Regions from separate parts of the Burkholderia stabilis genome, predicted to be linked through region 1. Evidence: riboswitches for the same ligand, from Rfam matches in the RefSeq annotation. Region 1 holds a riboswitch; the other holds the start of a gene.
What was found. Region 1 has a riboswitch for manganese ahead of BBJ41_RS07080 (TMEM165/GDT1 family protein). Riboswitches for the same ligand answer to the same signal wherever they lie in the genome.

Region 2: another riboswitch for manganese. It lies ahead of BBJ41_RS29675 (sodium:calcium antiporter); the one in region 1 lies ahead of BBJ41_RS07080 (TMEM165/GDT1 family protein).

The regions. Positions count from the first base shown of each region.
Region 1 is NZ_CP016442.1:1,520,595-1,525,023, reverse strand. Features, by position in the region: gene pepN (aminopeptidase N) at 1-740, opposite strand, end outside; gene BBJ41_RS07085 (DUF4136 domain-containing protein) at 927-1,625, shown strand; gene BBJ41_RS07080 (TMEM165/GDT1 family protein) at 1,678-2,250, opposite strand; yybP-ykoY riboswitch at 2,328-2,470, opposite strand; gene guaD (guanine deaminase) at 2,607-3,926, opposite strand; gene BBJ41_RS07070 (hypothetical protein) at 3,923-4,333, opposite strand; gene BBJ41_RS07065 (adenosine deaminase) at 4,361-4,429, opposite strand, start outside.
Region 2 is NZ_CP016443.1:2,647,603-2,652,031, reverse strand. Features, by position in the region: gene BBJ41_RS29695 (heavy metal sensor histidine kinase) at 1-1,179, shown strand, start outside; gene BBJ41_RS29690 (DUF1289 domain-containing protein) at 1,262-1,447, opposite strand; gene dmeF (CDF family Co(II)/Ni(II) efflux transporter DmeF) at 1,450-2,460, opposite strand; partial or broken gene BBJ41_RS29680 (metal/formaldehyde-sensitive transcriptional repressor) at 2,473-2,747, opposite strand; yybP-ykoY riboswitch at 2,864-3,032, shown strand; gene BBJ41_RS29675 (sodium:calcium antiporter) at 3,113-4,123, shown strand; gene BBJ41_RS29670 (copper-binding protein) at 4,229-4,429, opposite strand, start outside.

The sequences.
Region 1 (4,429 bases):
AGGCCGAAGCGCTTTTCGTCCCAGCGGATCGAGTGGATCAGCGAATCCATCGCGTGACGCGTCTTGTCGAGATCGGCCGGTTCGACCCACACCTGCAGCAGCTTTTCCTTGCCGGAGCCGCTCGTGATCTTTTCCTCGATCGCGACGAGCTTGCCCGCGACGAGCGCGAACAGGTAGCTCGGCTTGCGGAACGGGTCTTCCCACTTCGCGAAGTGACGGCCGTCGGGCAGGTCGCCCGAATCGACGAGGTTGCCGTTCGACAGCAGCACCGGGTAAGCGGCCTTGTCGGCGCGCAGCGTGACCGTGTACGACGCCATCACGTCGGGACGGTCGAGGAAGTAGGTGATGCGGCGAAAGCCCTCGGCTTCGCACTGCGTGAAGAAGTTGCCGCTCGACACGTAGAGGCCCGACAGCGTCGTATTCTGGTCGGGCGCGCATGCGCTTTCGAGCGTCAGCTCGAACGCATCGGGGACGTTCTCGACGGTCAGCCCGTGCTCGTGCGCGCGCACGGCGCCGTGCGGCGCGCCGTCCAGCCGTGCGCCGAGGAATTCGAGCGCCTCGCCCAGCAGTTCCAGGTGCGGCGCCGGCGCGGCATCCGGATTGCGGCGCACGCGCATCGTATTCCTGACGATCGTGCGGGCCGGTGCGAGATCGAATTCGAGCGCGACGGAATCGATGAGGAAGGCCGGCGGCGTGTAGTCGGCGCGGCGGATCACGGTGGAGGAAGCGTTGTCGGACATGGTCGTCGAGATCGGTGGAGTGGGGGACGGGCCCGCGGCACGGGCCGGGCGAACCGGGCCATTGTACAAAGCCTTGCGGCTGCGTGCCGGGCGAACTTTTTACCGGTTCCGGCAGTCCGCGTATTATCGGCATCCCGTCCGGTTCGCGCGGTGCGACGGATGGGTGACGGATCGACGAGGATCAACATGAAACGCGAATGGATTCAACGCGGTGCGGGCTGGGCGGCGGTGCTGTGCGTGGCGCTGCTGACCGGCTGCACCAGCTACGTGACGACCCAGGTCACGGCCTTCTCCGACTGGAGCGGCAGCGACGCGACACGCACCTATGCGTTCACGCGCACCGATGCGCAGAAAAACAGTATCGAGCAATCGACCTACGAGCCGATCGTCGCGAGCGAGCTGTCCGCGTATGCGTTCCGGCAGGTGCCGCAGGCGCAGGCGCGGTATCTCGTCGGGCTGACCTACACGGTCGGCAGCGATCTCGTGACGGTGCCGCAGCCGGTCTACTACGATCCGTGGTTCGCGCCCGGGCCGTACTGGCGGCGCGGGCCGTGGGGTCCGTGGGGCCCCTGGGGGCCGATGCCGGCCGGCTACGTCGCGCAGACGTATCAGGTGTTCGACTACACGCTCGGCATCCGCATCACCGAGCGCGCAACGGGCAAGGAGGTCTACAACGTGTCCGCGCGTACGACCGGCGACAACGGCACGCTGCTGTATGCGATGCCGTTCCTCGCCCGCAGCGCGCTCGCCGATTTCCCGCTGTCGAACGGCTCGGTCCGTTCGGTCCGGTTGCCGGTCGACAAGCGCGGCGGGCCGGCGGCGCCGGCCGCCAACGAGCGCGCGGTGCCGGCTCCCCCGGCGTCGGGCGCGGCGGTCGCGAAGTAACGCAGCGCCCGCATCGGCGCGGCCGCCCGGCCGCGCCGGCTACATCCGTCCGTCAGACCCCGATACCGAGCAGCGCCAGCGCGCCGAGCACCACGAACAGCACGGCCGCGATCCCGTGCACGAGCTTCGTCGGCAGGCGGTGCGCGAAGCGGTCGCCGAGCAGGATCGCGGGCACGTTCGCGAGCATCATCCCGAACGTCGTGCCGGCCACGACGCCGATATAGTCCTGAAAGCGCGCGGCCAGCGCGACGGTCGCGATCTGCGTCTTGTCGCCCATCTCCGCGAGGAAGAACGCCACGAGGGTCGCGCCGAACACGCCGAGCCGCGAGCGGTTGGCGTTGGCTTCGTCGGCATCGAGCTTGTCCGGCACGAGGATCCACAACCCCATCGCGATGAACGAGAATGCGAGCGCCCAGCGCATGATCGACGGCGTGACGAGCGCGCCGAGCCATTCGCCGAGCGCGCCTGCGAAACCGTGATTGACGAGCGTCGCGACGAGCACGCCGAGGATGATCGGCACCGGCTTGCGATAACGCGCGGCCAGCACGAGGGAAAGCAGTTGGGTCTTGTCGCCGATTTCAGCGAGGGCGACGGCGCCGGTGGAGATCAGGAAGGCTTGGGACACGTGTGGGGTTCCGCGGGCCGATGTTGTGCGTGCGAGCGACGATCCACGGCGCGCCGGGCCCTGATGCGGCGCACTGTGAACCATCGGTCTCGCCAGGCCTAGGTGGCTGCGTCCGCCATGGCCGAACGAACGGCCAAGTCTGTTGACGGACGCCTCCGTCACGATGCGCGCCGTTGGCGCGAGGCATCGAGCGGAGCGGCTACTCCCCAATGAGCGGCGAATTCTAGCACGGCGCGTCGCGCGCGGGAAAGCGGCCTCGCGGCGTGGCGGGAAACACCGGGCGCGTGGCGCCTTCGGCGGCCCGGCATGCGCGGCGGCGGATGCCCGCGCACGCCGGGACGGTGCCCGGCGGGCCGTTACGCGGCTGCGGAGCGGCGTGCGGCGCCGCGTTCGTGGACGAGTGCGCCGGCCGCATAGGTGCGGTACACCGCGCGGTCGTCGCCGAGCAGCGCGAACGCGAACAGCAGTTCCTCGAGCGAATCCGCGCGCTTCGTGCGGCGCGCGAGCAGCGGCGTGGCCTGCGGATCGAGCACGACGAAGTCGGCCTCGGTGCGCGGCTCGAGCGTGCCGACCGTGTCGGCGAGGTCGAGCGCCTGCGCGGCGCCGGCCGTCGCGAGCCAGAACATCCGCGTCGCGGTCAGGTGGTGGCCCGACAGCCGCGCAACCTTGTGCGCTTCGTTCATCGTCTGCAGCATCGAGAACGACGTGCCGCCGCCGACGTCGGTCGCGAGCGTGACGGGCACGTCGTGTTCGCCGGCCTTGTCGAAATCGAACAGCCCGCTGCCGAGGAAGAAGTTCGACGTCGGGCAGTGCGCGACGACGGTGCGCGTCTCGGCCATCCGGCGGCGGTCCTCGTCGTCGAGGTGGATGCAGTGGCCGTACACCGCGCGCGGACGCAGCAGCCCGTAGCGGTCGTAGATGTCGAGATAGCTGCGATGGCCGGGGAACAGCTCGGCCACCCATTTCACCTCGTCGACGTTTTCCGCGACGTGGCTCTGCACGAACACGTCCGGATGGCGGCGCGCGAGTTCGCCGCACGCTTCGAGCTGTGCCTCGGTCGAGGTCGGTGCGAAACGCGGCGTGAGCGCGTACATCTGGCGGCCCTTGCCGTGCCAGCGGCCGATCAGCTCGGCGCTGTCGTCGTAACCCGATTGCGCGGTGTCGCGCAGGAATTCGGGGCAGTTGCGGTCCATCAGCACCTTGCCCGCGATCATCCGCAGGTCGCGCGCGTCGCTCGCCGCGAACAGCGCATCGGCCGACTGCTTGTGCACCGTGCAGTAGACGAGCGCGCTCGTCGTGCCGCAGGCGAGCAGTTCGTCGACGAAGAAGTCGGCGACTTCGCGCGCATGCTCGGGGTCGCCGAACTGGCGCTCGGTCGGGAACGTGTACTTGTCGAGCCACGGCAACAGGCCCGGCGCCGGCGACGCGATCATGTCCGTCTGCGGATAGTGGATGTGCGTGTCGATGAAGCCGGGCACGATCAGCTTGTCGCGCAGGTCATGGACGATCGCGTCGCGCGCGAGCGTCGCGGCGAGCTGCGCATACGGGCCGGCCGCGACGACCTTGCCGTCGTCGACGATCAGGAGGCCGTCGGTCTCGTAGTTCGCGGCCTGGCTCGATTGTGCCGGGTCGCCGTTGAAGGTCAGCAGTTGGGAACGAAAAGCGGTTTGCGTCATGACGAATGGTCCTGCATCAAGGTAAGGCGAACAGAAGAAAGCGAGCGACGCCGCGCGGGCGACGGCATGGATGGCGACGCCCGCGCGGGGGCGGGGCGGCGTTTCGCGAGTGACCGCGCCACGCTGTGTGCGGCACGGCCGGAGGCGATTGCGCGGGCGAACGTGGCGGCCGCCGGCGCGTGACTGCCGGCGAACCTGCCTGCGCTGGCGATCGCGATCGATGCGGCGGCGAACGGCATGGCAAGCCACGGCAGCAGGCGCCGGCGGGCGGCGACGAACAGCTTCGCCGCCACGCGTGCGACGCCCGAGCGGCGCGCGTTCATGCCTGGCGCATACAGACGCACGCGACCCGCCCGGCGCAATGCCGGACCGGAGTTCGCGAAGCGGATGCCGTTGCCGTGTTTCATCTGTCTAGCGCACCTCGATGCCAGCCGTCACGCGGCCTGCCAGTACGCGTCGAGGCGCGCGATCAGCGCGTCGCGTTGCGCCGGTTCGACGAACGA
Region 2 (4,429 bases), on a different replicon from region 1:
GAAGTGCTGCTGTCGCATCCGGGCGTCTATCTCGGCATCTACGATGCGCAGAACCGCGCGCTGGTCGAGCACACCGACGCGGCCGGCCACACGCTCGCGGCCGTGATCGCCGCGCCGCACCAGGCCGCCGGAGCCGGCAGCCCGTTCACGTGCGCGCCGCCCGGTGTCGGCACGTCGCGCTGCGTCTACGCGCGCGACACGCTGCCGTCCGGCGAAGCCGTCCAGGTCGCGCTCGCGCGCACGGCGACCGATCGCCAGTCGCTGCTCGAAAGCTATCGCGTCGACATCTGGCTCGCGGCGGCCGTCGGCGCGCTGCTGGTCGGAGCGCTCGGTTATGCGGTCGCGTCGCGCGGCCTGCGCCCGGTCGAGAGCCTCGGACGGCAGACGTCGCGTATCGAGGCGCACAACCTGAACGCGCGCCTCGACGCGCGCGGCGGCCCGGTCGAGCTGCGCGAGCTCGCGACGTCGGTCAACCGGATGCTCGATCGACTCGAACGCGCATTCGTGCGGCTGTCGCAGTTCTCGTCCGATCTTGCGCACGACATGCGCACGCCGCTCGCCAACGTGATCAGCTCATCGCAGATCACGCTGTCGCGCGCCCGCACGACCGAGGAATACGAAGCGCTGATCGATTCGAACATCGAGGAATGCGAGCGGTTGCAGCGGATGATCGAGAACATGCTGTTTCTCGCGCGCACGGACAATGCGCGGCAGCACCTGAAGACCGCCGAACTCGACGCGGGCAGCGAGCTGCGCCGCCTCGCGTCGTATTTCCAGGCGCTGGCCGACGAGGCCGGCGTGCGCATCGACGTGCGCGGCACGGCGCCAGTCGTTGCGGACGCAACGTTGTTCCGGCGCGCGATCAGCAACCTCGCGTCAAACGCGCTGGAACACGCGGACGCGGCGTCGACGATCGAGCTGGCGGTTTCCGTGCAGGCCGACTACGCGGTCGTCGAGGTCACGAATCGCGGCGTCGCGATTCCGCCCGAGCAGGTCGACCGGATCTTCGAGCGCTTCTATCGCATCGATTCGTCGCGGCACGGCGCCGCAAGAAACGCCGGGCTCGGGCTCGCGATCGTCAAGTCGATCATGGAGCTGCATCGCGGCAAGGTCGAGGTCGCGAGCCGCGACGGGCGCACGACGTTCGCGCTTTACTTTCCGCGCGGCGCGCAAGGGTAAGCCGTTTGCGTCGCCCGTCGCATCGGCATGACGGCCGGTGCGACACCAGACGCGGCACGACGACCGCCGCCGCCGACCGCCTTCACTCTCCCGGCTCGCGCCGGATTTTCGCCTGGCGGCGATTGCGGTCGTTCAATATCTGGTGCCGGCGATGGTCGGTCAGCTTCTTCCAGTCGCGCGCCTCGTCGCGTGTGCGCAGGCAGCCGACACAAAAACCCGTTCGGCCGTCAAACGCGCACAGGTCGATACAGGGCGATTTCACGGCCACGGTCAGGCCACCTTCGCAGGCGTCATCACTTCGACGGTCACGTGCGACACGCCATCGAAACCCTCGATCAGCCCATGGTAGAAACGCGCGTCGCGCATCGTATCGACGGTCTCGACCGACACGATCGCGCTCATGTGGCCCGGGCCGACGCGCCACACGTGAAGATCGTTGACCTTGTCGCCAAGCGCCTCGATCGCATGACGGACGCGCGCCGCCAGCTTGCGATCGACGTTGACGTCGAGCAGGATGCCGCCCGTATCGCGCATCAGCCCGTACGACCAGTTCGCGATGACGAGTGCGCCGATAATGCCCGCGACGGGATCCATCCAGACCCAGCCGAATGCACGGGCGAGCAGCAGGCCGACGATGGCCAGCACCGACACGGCCGCGTCGGCGATCACGTGCACGTAGGCCGACCGGATGTTGTGGTCGCGATGGGCTGCCGTTTGCGAACCGTGATCGTGATGCGCGTGATGGTCATCATCGTCGTGACCATGATCGTGGTCGTGACCGTGGTCGTGCCCATGGTGATGGCCGTGCCCGTGGTGATGGCCGCCGCTCAGCAGCCACACGCTGGCGAGGTTCACCGCGAGCCCCAGCACGGCAATCGGAATCGCTTCGCCGAAGTGAATGGGCACCGGAGCCAGCAGACGCGCAACCGCCTCGTAACCGATCAGGATCGCGATCATCGCGAGCACGATCGCGCTCGTGAATCCGGCGAGATCGCCGAGCTTGCCGGTGCCGAACACGAAGCGCGGATCGTCGGCATGCTTGCGCGCATAGGTATAGGCCAGCGCGGCGATCAGCATCGCGCCCGCATGCGTCGACATGTGCAGCCCGTCGGCGACCAGCGCCAGCGACCCGAACAGCGTGCCGCCGACGATCTCGGCCACCATCATTGCCGAGCACAGGCCGATGACCATCCAGGTCCTCCGCTCGTTCTGCTCGTGTGCCGCGCCGAGGAAGATATGGTCATGCCCCGCGCCGAACGCGTCATCCCGGAAAGAATTCATGCTCTGCCCCGATTACTTGAAATAGCTATGCACCACGTCGATCAGCTGCTCGGTCGCGCTGCCTTCGTGTGCGTCGGACTCGTGCGCATCGACCAGATGCTCGCGGATGTGGTCTTCCAGCACGACGGCCAGCAAGCCGTTCATCGCGCCGCGACAACTCGTGATCAATTGCAGAACCTCGTTGCAGCCGCGCTCGTCCCGAGCGCGCGCTCGATCGCCTCGACCTGGCCCTTGATACGGCGCACGCGGTTCAGCAGCTTCTGTTTTTCCCGAACGGTATGACTCATCGACGGCTCCTGTATAGGGAAGGGGAGTATATCTCCGAAGTGCTTTCCCTATAGGGTAGAGGGGTATATTTTTTTGAGATGAAGGCTTGTCGAAAGAAATTCGCTCGGCTAGACTGCCCTTCGTCTTTGGGGAGTAGCCTGCTTTCCGTCCCCCGGAAAGCGAACGCGTCAACACACTCGGCTTCGGCCGTGGCGCGTTCGGCCTGATCGGCTTGGCGAGACCATGGGCACATCGCGTCGTTCCTGGTCGGACGTCGGCGGATGTGCCATGGTTCGTCAGCGTCCGACCACGGAGTCCCCATGTTCCTCCCCGCCTGCTCCCCGCGCTCTGCCGCCGCCCGCATCCATGCCTGCGGAGGTGCCGCATGACTTTCATGTTCCTCGAACTCGCGTTCATGCTGGTCGTGATCCTCGTGGCCGCCGAGGTTTTCACCAATGCGCTCGAACATCTGGGCGAACGTCTGAAGATTTCCGAAGGCGTGACCGGGTCGCTGTTCGCGGCCGTCGGCACCGCGCTGCCCGAAACGATGGTGCCGCTGCTCGCGCTGGCCGGCGGCACGGCGAACCAGCAAGTGAACGAGGAAATCGGCGTCGGCGCGATCCTCGGCGCGCCGCTGATGCTCGCGACGCTGACCACCTTCCTGATGACGCTCGCCGTGATCCGCTCGCGCGGGCTGCGCGGCACGATCGCGCCCGAACGCACGGGTTTCGTGCGCGACATGAACTACTTCCTCGCCGCGTTCTCGCTGGCGACCGTCGCGATGTTCGTCCCGCATCACAACTGGGCGGTGCGCGCGCTGCTCGCCGCGATGCTGGTCGGCATCTACGTGATGTACGTCGTGATGACGTTCCGCGCGTCGAACCAGCTCGTCGACGCCGGCCACGGCACCGAAGCGCCGCACGCGATGCTGCTGTCGCGCGTGGGGTTGCCGACCAACCTGGCGACGATCGCGCTGCAGCTGCTCATCGGCCTCGCACTGCTGGTCGGCGGCGCGAAGGGCTTCATTCACGGCGTGGAAGGCGTGTCGCACGTACTCGGCGTATCGGCGCTGCTGCTGTCGCTGATCATCGTGCCGATCGCGACGGAGCTGCCTGAGAAGGTCAACAGCGTGCTGTGGATTCGCCGCAAGAAGGACACGCTCGCGTTCGGCAACATCACCGGCGCGATGGTGTTCCAGGGCACGCTGCTGCCGGCGATCGGCATCATGCTGACGCCGTGGGAGCCGCGCCCCGAAGTGCTGACCGGCGTGATCATCACGCTCGCGGCGGCCGCCTGGCTGCGCATCAATGCCCGTACGCGCGGGCTCGCGATCTGGGCGCTGCTCGCGAACGGCGCGGGGTATGCGGGGTATCTGTTCCTGACGCTGGCGCGCTGAAGCGCGCAGACGCGCACGCGCGCGGACGCGGCCTTGAAAACCGCGTCCGCGCGATGCGCTTCACTGCATTGATGCGGGCAAGCAGCACCGCCCGCATCCGGACGATCAGGATGCCTTCACGAGCTTCACGATCGTCAGCGTGCCGTTGACGTTCTCGATCCGCACCTTGACCTTGTCGCCCGCATGAACCTGTTCGAGCATGGCCGCGTCCTTCGCCTTGAACGCCATCGTCATCGGCGGCATCCCGACGTTCTCGAGCGCGCCGTGCTTCAGCGTGAGCTTGCCGGTCGCGGCATCGACCTTCTT